DNA from 2 places in the Streptomyces sp. CNT372 genome. Region 1 is predicted to be linked to the other one. Evidence: riboswitches for the same ligand, from Rfam matches in the RefSeq annotation. Region 1 holds a riboswitch; the other holds the start of a gene.

Region 1 (4,931 bases):
GCCGCGAGGTCCGGGTGCATCACCTTGAGCGCGAGCACCCGGTCGAGCCGGGTGTCGACGGCCCGGTAGACCGTGGCCATGCCGCCGACGGCGATGCGCTCGTCGACGCGGTAGCGGCCGTCGAGCACCTGCCCGACGAGAGGGTCCTGGAGGGTCGTGTCCACGCACCAGAGTCTACGAGCCGGTCAGGACACCCCCGCCGCTCCGGTACGCACCTGCAGCGCACCTGTGACGCACGCCCCTCCCGGCGGAGGGTCCGGGTCCGGTCCGGACCCGGACCCGGGGCGGTCAGAACGCCGGGCGCTCCGGGTCGTGGCCCAGCGCGGCGAGCCCCTCGGTGGGCGAGGACGCCTCCGCGAAGTGCCGGCGGGGGATCCGCCCCGCCCGCCGGGCCAGCCGGCCCGCCTCCACCGCGTGCCGCATCGCCTCCGCCATCAGCGCCGGTTCCTGCGCCCGGGTCACGGCCGAGGCCAGCATCACCGCGTCGCAGCCCAGTTCCATCGCCAGGGCCGCGTCCGAGGCCGTCCCGGCGCCCGCGTCCAGGATCACCGGGACGCCCGCCCGCTCGACGATGAGCTGGAAGTTGTGCGGATTGCGGATGCCGAGCCCGGAGCCGATCGGCGAGCCGAGCGGCATGATCGCCGCACAGCCCGCGTCCTCCAGCCTGCGGGCCAGCACGGGGTCGTCGTTGGTGTAGGGCAGCACGGTGAAGCCGTCGTCGACGAGGGTCTCGGCCGCGTCCAGCAGTTCGGAGCCGTCCGGGAGGAGGGTCCGTTCGTCGGCGACGACCTCCAGCTTGATCCAGTCGGTGCCCAGCGCCTCCCGGGCGAGGCGCGCGGTGAGCACGGCCTCGCCCGCGGTGAAGCAGCCCGCGGTGTTGGGCAGCACCCGGATGCCGAGCCGGGTGAGCACGGAGAGCACCGAGCCCTGCACGGTCGGGTCCAGCCGCCGCATGGCGACGGTGGTCAGCTCGGTGCCGCTGGCGATCAGGGAGTGTTCCAGGATCTCCAGGCTGGGCGCTCCGCCGGTACCCATGATCAGCCGGGAGGCGAAGGACTCGCCGCCGATGACGAGCCGGTCGTCCGCCATGGCGCTCAGCCTCCCTGGACCGCGGTGAGGACCTCGACGCGGTCGCCCGCGCCGAGCCGGGTGGCCGCCCAGGCACCACGCGGCACCACGGTCTCGTTCACCGCCGCCGCCACCCCGGAGGGCGCGGCGCTCAGCGTGGCGACGACCGCGTCCAGGGTGGTCCCGGCGGCCAGCTCCCGGGCCTCGCCGTTGACCACGACGGTCATGCGGCCGTTCACGGCCGCGCCCGGGGCGGGAGCCGGGGGCACGGCGGCGGAAGGGTTCTCGGAGGTGTTCATACGGGCTGTTCCTGTCGTACGGGGGCGAAGCGGCCGGGGCCGAACGGCCGGGCGTGCGCGGGCAGTTCGCCGTCGGCGAGGACGCTCGCGAGGACATCGCCGGTCACCGGGGCGAGCAGTACGCCGTTGCGGTGGTGGCCGGTGGCCAGCAGCAGTCCGGGCAGCGCGGTCGGCCCCAGCATCGGGGCGTTGTCGGGGGAGCCGGGCCGCAGCCCGGCGCGGGTCTCGACCAGCGGCAGTTCGGTGATCCCGGGCACCAGCTCATGGGCGTCGCGGAGGAGTTCGTAGACCCCGCCGGCCGTGACCGTGGTGTCCCAGCCCAGCTCCTCGCTGGTGGCTCCGACGACCAGCTCCCCGGACTCGCGCGGCACCAGGTACACATGGCTGCCGCGCACCATCGCCCGCACCGTCCGGGAGAGGAACGGCGCGTACGCGCGGGGCACCTCCAGCCGCAGCACCTGGCCCTTGACCGGGCGCACCGGGGGCAGCGCCCGCGGCGGCACCCCGCCGAGCCGGCCGCTGAGGCTGCCGCCCGCGAGCACCACCCGGCCCGCGGCCAGCGCGGTCCCGTCGGCGAGGACCACACCCGTGGCGCGGTCGTGCGCCACCGTCAGCCGCTCCGCCCAGCCGCGCACGAAGCCCACGCCCGCCCGGCGGCAGGCGGTGACCAGGGCGGCGGTGAGCCGCCGGGGGTCGACCTGGTGGTCCCCGTCGACGCGCAGCCCGCCGCGCACCCCGGGTGCGAGCATGGGCTCCAGCCGCCGGCACTCGCGCCCGGTCAGCCAGGCGGAGGTGAGACCCGAGCGGGTCTGGAGCGCGTGCAGCTCCCGCAGATGCGCCCGGTCGTCCGCGTCCAGGGCCACCGCGAGGGTCCCGCACGACCGGTAGCCGGTGTCCCGGCCGCTCGCCTCCTCCAGCTCCGCGACGAACGCCGGGTAGCGGCGGGCGGATTCGAGGTTGAGCGCGAGCAGGGTCTGCTCGCCGTAGTGGAGTTCGGTGACGGCCGCCAGCATGCCCGCCGCGACCTGGGCGGCCCCGCCGCCCGGTTCGGGGTCCACGACGGTGACGGTGAGCCCGCGCTGCGCGGTGCGCCAGGCGGTCACCAGCCCGATGACGCCACCGCCGACGACGAGGACGTCCGGCGCGCGCGCCGGACCCGCGGTGATGGTGGCGTCCACCGTGGTCGCCGCCTCCACCGCGTCCGCCGTGATCGCCGCGCCCGTGCCCGTTGTGTCTGCTGTGTCCGTGTCCGCTGTACGGGACATGGGTGTCCAGCCCCTCCCTTCGCCGGCATGACCCGGATCAGGTTCGTACGGTCGGGGGCCGGCCAGCCCCCCTCTCAGCCCGGTGCGTCCGGGCTCCCGCGAGTGCCTTACGGTGGCCACCCTAACGCCCCGCCCCCGGCCCCGGTAAGGGAGCGGCCGGGCCGCGGGACCACGGCACAGGAGGCGCGACCGCATGGTGAGATCGCTCGACGGGCTGGTGCTCGTCCCCGTCGCCGACCAGGCCCCCGGGCAGGTCGGCACCCGCACCCGGTTCACCTACCACGAGGAGCGCGGGCGGGTCTGGGCCGAGTACGCGGGCGGGGACGTGGTGCGCGGCCACCTCGTCGGGACCCGGGAGGGCGACCGGCTCGACTTCCGCTACGTGCAGTTGAAGGCGGACGGCACGACCTCCTCCGGGCACTGCGTCTCCACCGCGAGCGAGCTGCCGGACGGGCGGGTGCGGCTGGACGAGAGCTGGGAGTGGGAGTCCCAGGAGGGCGGCGGCACCAGCGTCGTCGAGGAGCCGCTCTCCTGACGGATCGTCAGATCGTTAGGGTGTGCGCGTGGACGAGCGGACGGTGGAGGAGCGGATGAACGAGCGGCGGGTGGTCGTCGTCGGCGCCGGGATGGCCGGTGTGCAGAGCGCCGTCGCCCTGCGCGAGGCCGGTTTCGCGGGCGAGATCGTCCTGATCGGCGCCGAACCCCACCAGCCCTACGACCGCCCGCCCCTGTCCAAGGCGATCCTGCTGGGCACCGCCGAGAGCTCCGCCTTCGACATCGACTTCGACGAACTCGGCGTCGACCTCCGCCTCGGCTGCGAGGTCACCGGCGTCCGGCCCGCCGACCACGAGGTCGACACCGAAGCCGGGCCCGTCCGCTACGACGTGCTGGTCCTGGCGACCGGCGCCGGACCCGTGTCCCTGCCCGGTGCCGAGGGCGTCCCCGGCGTCCATCTGCTGCGCACCCTCGACGACGCCGACCGCCTGCGCCCGGTGCTGGAACGCCGGCACGAGATCGTGGTGGTCGGGGCGGGCTGGATCGGCGCGGAGTTCGCCACCGCCGCCCGGGAGGCGGGCTGCGCGGTCACCGTCGTGGAGGCCGCGGACCGGCCGCTCGCCGGGTCCCTGCCCGCCGAGGTCGCCGCGCCGATGGCCCGCTGGTACGCGGAGGCGGGCGTCCGGCTCCTCACCGGGGAACGCGTCGCGGCCGTGGAGGAGGGCGCGGTCCTCCTCGCGTCCGGGCACCGGATCCCGGCCGGGGCCGTGGTCGTCGGCATCGGCGCCCGGCCCTCGACCGCCGCCCTCGCCGGCAGCGGCATCGCGCTGGGGGCGGCCGGGGAGGTGGTCGCCGACCGTCATCTGCGCACCTCGGCCCCCGACGTCTACGCGGTGGGCGACTGCGCCTCCTACCCGTCCGCCCGCTACGGCGACCGGCTCCTCGTGCACCACTGGGACAACGCCCTCCAGGGCCCCCGGACCGTGGCCGCCGCGGTCACCGGCGGGGAGCCCGAGGCGTACGACCCGGTGCCGTACTTCTGGTCGGAGCAGTTCGGCCGCTTCGTCCAGTACGCAGGGCACCATCCGGCCGCCGACACCCTGCTGTGGCGCGGCGCCCCGGAGCGGGACGCGCAGTGGTCGGTGCTCTGGCTGCGCGACGGCGCCCTGGTGGCGCTCCTCGCCGTGGACCGGCCGCGCGATCTGGCTCAGGGGCGGCGGCTGATCGCCTCGGGGGCCCGGCTGGACCCGGCCCGGGCGGCGGACCCGCTGGTCCAGCTGAAGACGGCGGTTCCGGGCTGAGGGGTGTCCGCGGATCAGGGCCGGTGGGGGCTGTCCGGCGGATCGGGGCGCCCGCCCGCAGGCCGTCGGCTACCGGCTGTCCGCCGGGGATGGCAGGCTTGGACCCGTGACCGAGATTGACGCAAAGACCGATGCTCTCGTCCCCGCCTGGCTCCACCTGCCGGACATCGCGGAAAAGCTCGGTGTCGAGGTGACGCGGGTGCGGCAGCTGGTCAAGGAGGGCCAGCTCATCGCCGTGCGCCGTGGTGAGAACCGGACACTGCAGGTGCCCGCCGCCTTCATCGACGGCACCAAGGTGGTCAAGGGCCTCTCCGGCACCCTGACCCTGCTGCGGGACGACGGCTTCACCGACGAGGAGATGCTGGAGTGGCTGTTCACTCCGGACCCGAGCCTGCCGGGCACCCCGGCGCAGGCGCTGAGTGAGAACCGCGGCACGGAGGTGAAGCGCCGGGCCCAGGCGCTGGCCGTCTGACGCACCGCACCATCCGCCCGCCGGCCCGCTC
Region 2 (4,931 bases), on a different contig from region 1:
GCGTGATAGCGGTCGCCGTCGTCGTCGGGCTGTGGGAGCTCACCACCCGCCTGGAGGAGCGCAAGCAGATCAGGGCGCCGCTGGTGCCCCTCGCCGTCGGTGGCGCGGCCATGGTGGTGGCCGGCTACCTCCGGGGGGCGGAGGGCGCCTGGGTGGCCATGGCGCTCACCGCGCTCGCCGTCCTCGTGTGGCGGATGACCCAACCGCCCGAGGGCTACCTCAAGGACGTCACGGCCGGCGTCTTCGCCGCCTTCTACGTCCCGTTCCTGGCCACCTTCGTGGCGATGATGCTCGCCGCCGACGACGGCCCGCAGCGGGTGCTCACCTTCCTGGTGCTCACCATCGTCAGCGACACCGGCGCGTACGCGGTCGGCTGGCGCTTCGGCAGGCACAAGCTCGCCCCGCGCATCAGCCCCGGGAAGACCCGCGAGGGGCTGCTCGGTGCCGTCGGCTTCGCGATGGCGGCGGGCGCGCTGTGCATGCAGTTCCTGGTGGACGGCGGCGCCTGGTGGCAGGGCCTGCTGCTGGGTCTCGCGGTGGCGGCCAGCGCGACGCTGGGCGACCTCGGCGAGTCGATGATCAAGCGCGACCTGGGCATCAAGGACATGGGCACCCTCCTCCCGGGCCACGGCGGCATCATGGACCGCCTCGACTCCCTCCTGCCGACCGCGCCCGTGGTCTGGCTGCTCCTGGTGATCTTCGTCGGCACGGGGTGACCTGCGCTTCTTCGGCTGGGGGCCCGCCGCCCACAGGGCGGCGGGCCCCCATTCTCATCTCTGCGACACTGGATGAACCATGCCTAAGCCCGGAGAACTCACTTTCGTCGCGCCCCGCGGAGCCAAGAAGCCGCCGCGGCACCTCGCCGACCTCACGCCCGCGGAGCGGAAGGAGGCCGTCGCCGCGATCGGCGAGAAGCCGTTCCGCGCCAAGCAGTTGTCGACGCACTACTTCGCCCGGTACGTGCACGACCCCGCGCAGTGGACCGACATCCCCGCCGCCGCCCGCGAAAAGCTCGCCGGGGAGCTGCTGCCCGATCTGATGTCGGTCGTCCGCCACATCTCCTGCGACGACGACACCACCCGCAAGACCCTCTGGCGGCTGCACGACGGCACGCTCGTCGAGTCCGTGCTGATGCGCTACCCGGACCGGGTCACCATGTGCATCTCCTCGCAGGCCGGCTGCGGGATGAACTGCCCGTTCTGCGCCACCGGCCAGGCCGGGCTGGACCGCAACCTGTCCACGGCCGAGATCGTGCACCAGATCGTCGACGGCATGCGTGCCCTGCGGGACGGGGAGGTCCCCGGCGGCCCCGCCCGGCTGTCGAACATCGTCTTCATGGGCATGGGCGAGCCGCTTGCCAACTACAAGCGGGTCGTCGGAGCCATCCGCCGGCTCACCGACCCCGAGCCGGACGGCCTCGGCCTCTCCCAGCGCGGGATCACCGTCTCCACCGTGGGTCTGGTGCCGGCCATGCTGCGCTTCGCCGACGAGGGCTTCAAGTGCCGTCTCGCCGTCTCCCTGCACGCCCCCGACGACGAGCTGCGCGACACCCTGGTGCCGGTGAACACCCGCTGGAAGGTCCGTGAGGTCCTCGACGCGGCCTGGGAGTACGCGGAGAAGTCCGGCCGCCGCATCTCCATCGAGTACGCGCTGATCCGGGACATCAACGACCAGGCCTGGCGCGGCGACCTCCTCGGGCGCCTCCTCAAGGGCAAGCGGGTGCACGTCAACCTGATCCCGCTCAACCCGACCCCGGGCTCCAAGTGGACCGCGTCCCGTCCCGAGGACGAGCGCGCCTTCGTCGAGGCGATCGCCGCGCACGGCGTCCCGGTCACCGTCCGGGACACCCGCGGGCAGGAGATCGACGGGGCGTGCGGGCAGCTCGCCGCCCAGGAGCGCTGAGGCCCCCGGCCGGCCGGGGCCCGGCGGAGGTGGCTGATACTGTGCGCCCTGTACGTTCGCACAGATGAACAGTGGCTGAGCGGACGACCCCGTCCGCGCCGAGCACGGTGCGGACGGCCGACAACGAAACATTCCGACAGGGGAGCGCACCACAGCGCTGAGAGTGCGGCACGGCCGCAGACCCTCGGACCTGATCCGGGTCATACCGGCGTAGGGAGTCAGCACACCATGAACAGCCAGCTTCGCCGTGCCGTCGGCACGGCCCTCGCCGCCGCCCTCGGCATCACCTCCCTCGCGGCCTGCGGCAGCGGCTCCGAGGACAGGGGCGGCGGCAACGGCGACGGGGCCGGGTCCAAGACCGTCACCCTGGTCACCCACGAGTCCTTCGCGGCCTCCGAGGCCGTCCTCGAGGAGTTCACGGAGCGGACCGGCTACACCGTGAAGATCCTCAAGAGCGGGGACGCCGGCACCGCGCTCAACAAGGAGATCCTCACCAAGGGCTCCCCGCAGGGCGACGTCTTCTTCGGCGTCGACAACACCCTGCTCTCCCGCGCCCTCGACAACGACCTGTTCACGCCCTACGAGGCGAAGGGCCTGGACCGTGTCGCGCCCGAGGTGCGGCTCGACGGGGACGAGCACCGCGTCACGCCCGTCGACACCGGTGACGTCTGCGTCAACTACGACAAGAAGTACTTCGCGGACAGGAAGCTCGCCCCGCCGAAGACCTTCGCCGACCTCGCGAAGCCCGCGTACAGGAACCTCCTGGTGGTCGAGAACGCCGCCACCTCCTCGCCCGGCCTCGGCTTCCTCCTCGGCACCGTCGGCGCCTTCGGCGAGGACGGCTGGCAGGACTACTGGAAGAAGCTGAAGGCCAACGGCGTGAAGGTCGTCGACGGCTGGGAGCAGGCGTACAACGAGGAGTTCTCCGGCTCCGCCGGCGGCAAGAAGGCTGGCGCCGACCGTCCCCTCGTCGTCTCCTACGCCTCCAGCCCGCCCGTCGAGGTCCTGTACGCGGAGCCGCAGCCGAAGGAGGCGCCCACTGGCGTCGCGACCGGGACCTGCTTCCGGCAGATCGAGTTCGCGGGCCTGCTCGACGGCGCGAAGAACGAGCAGGGCGGCAAGGCGCTCCTGGACTTCCTGGTCTCCACGACCTTCCAGGAGGACATGCCGCTCAACATGTTCGTCCACCCGGTCGTCTCCGACGCGAAGCTGCCCGAGCTGTTCACCGAGCACGGCGTGGTCGTGGACGAGCCCGAGACCGTCGCGCCCGCCACGATCGCCGGCAAGCGCGAGCAGTGGGTCCGGTCGTGGTCCTCGCTCGTCCTGAAGTAGACCCCGCCAGGGACCCGGGCCGGGGCCCGGTCCGCGAGCCCGGACCCGGGCCGGGCTCGCTCCGGGGGAGCGCGGCCCGGCTCGCGCTGATGGCCGGGCCGGTCGCGTTCTTCGCGGTCTTCTTCGCCTACCCGGTCACCGCCATCGTCGGCCGTGGCCTGCGCGCGGACGGGGCCTGGCACCTGGACCGGATCGGCGAGGTGGTCACCCGCCCGGACATCCTGTCCGTGCTGTGGTTCACCACCTGGCAGGCCCTCGCCTCCACCGCGCTCACCCTGCTGATCGCCCTCCCCGGCGCCTACGCCGTCGCCCGGCTCGACTTCCCCGGCAGACGACTGCTGCGGGCGGTGATCACCGTGCCGTTCGTGCTGCCGACGGTGGTCGTCGGCACCGCCTTCCTCGCCCTCGTCGGGCGTGGCGGGTTGCTGGACGAGCTGGCGGGCGTCCGCCTGGACACCACGGTCTGGGCGATCCTGCTGGCGCACGTCTTCTTCAACTACGCCGTCGTGGTGCGCACGGTCGGCGGGCTGTGGGCCCAGCTCGACCCCCGGCAGGAAGAGGCCGCGCGGATGCTGGGCGCCGGGCGGCTCCGGGCCTGGCGGACGGTCACGCTGCCCGCGCTGGCCCCCTCGCTGGCGGCGGCCGCGCTGATGGTCTTCCTGTTCACCTTCACCTCCTTCGGCATCGTGCAGATCCTCGGCGGGCCCACCTTCGCCACCCTGGAGGTGGAGATCTACCGGCAGACCGCCGACCTCCTCGACCTGCCGACCGCGGCCGTCCTGACCCTGGTGCAGTTCGCCGCCGTGGGCGTGGTCCTCGCCGTGCACGCGTGGACCGTCCGCCGCCGGGAGAGCGCCCTGCGGCTGGTGGACCCCGCGCGCACCGCGCACCGGCCGCGCGGCGCGGCGCAGTGGGCGCTGCTGGGGGGCGTGCTGGCGACCGTGCTGGTGCTCCTCCTCGCCCCGCTCGCCGTGCTGGTCGAGCGGTCCTTCGACACCCCCGCCGGCTACGGCCTGGACTACTACCGGGCGCTGACCGAGGTCGACTCCCGGGGCGGTGTCTTCCTCGTCCCGCCGATCGAGGCGGTCGCCAACTCCCTCTGGTACGCGCTGGCCGCGACCGCGATCTCCGTCACGGTCGGCGGGCTGGCCGCCGCCGCGCTCACCCGGCGGGCCGGACGGCTGGTTCGCGGCTTCGACGCGCTGCTGATGCTGCCCCTCGGCGTCTCCGCGGTGACCGTCGGCTTCGGCTTCCTCATCGCCCTCGACGAACCGCCGCTGGACCTGCGCGCCTCCTGGATCCTGGTGCCGCTGGCCCAGGCCCTGGTCGGGGTGCCGTTCGTGGTGCGGATCATGCTGCCGGTGCTGCGGGCCGTGGACACGCGGCTGCGGGAGGCGGCGGCGGTGCTGGGGGCGTCCCCGCTGCGCGCCTGGCGGGAGGTGGATCTGCCGCTGGTGCGGCGGGCGCTGCTGGTCGCCGCCGGCTTCGCGTTCGCCGTCTCGCTGGGCGAGTTCGGGGCGACGGTGTTCATCGCCCGCCCCGACAACCCGACCCTGCCCGTCGCCGTCGCCCGGCTGCTGGGGCGTCCCGGGGAGCTCAACTACGGGCAGGCGATGGCCCTGTCGGTGATCCTGATGGTGGTCTGCGCCGTCGCCCTGCTCCTCCTCGAACGCATCCGTTCCGACAAGACCTCCGGG

Evidence for each region. Region 1 has a riboswitch for thiamine pyrophosphate ahead of thiO (glycine oxidase ThiO). Riboswitches for the same ligand answer to the same signal wherever they lie in the genome.
Region 2: linked by a shared signal. The riboswitch ahead of C593_RS0124615 (thiamine ABC transporter substrate-binding protein) and the one ahead of thiO (glycine oxidase ThiO) in region 1 are both predicted to bind thiamine pyrophosphate.

What each region holds. Positions count from the first base shown of each region.
Region 1 is NZ_KB897783.1:301,360-306,290, reverse strand. It holds gene pknB (Stk1 family PASTA domain-containing Ser/Thr kinase) at 1-164, opposite strand, end outside; gene C593_RS0118435 (thiazole synthase) at 289-1,089, opposite strand; gene thiS (sulfur carrier protein ThiS) at 1,095-1,295, opposite strand; gene thiO (glycine oxidase ThiO) at 1,364-2,632, opposite strand; TPP riboswitch at 2,630-2,742, opposite strand; gene C593_RS0118420 (avidin-fold protein) at 2,826-3,167, shown strand; gene C593_RS0118415 (FAD-dependent oxidoreductase) at 3,223-4,428, shown strand; gene C593_RS0118410 (Rv2175c family DNA-binding protein) at 4,535-4,900, shown strand.
Region 2 is NZ_KB897789.1:95,608-100,538, reverse strand. It holds gene C593_RS0124625 (phosphatidate cytidylyltransferase) at 1-716, shown strand, start outside; gene rlmN (dual-specificity RNA methyltransferase RlmN) at 796-1,902, shown strand; TPP riboswitch at 2,031-2,136, shown strand; gene C593_RS0124615 (thiamine ABC transporter substrate-binding protein) at 2,131-3,234, shown strand; gene C593_RS0124610 (ABC transporter permease) at 3,324-4,931, shown strand, end outside.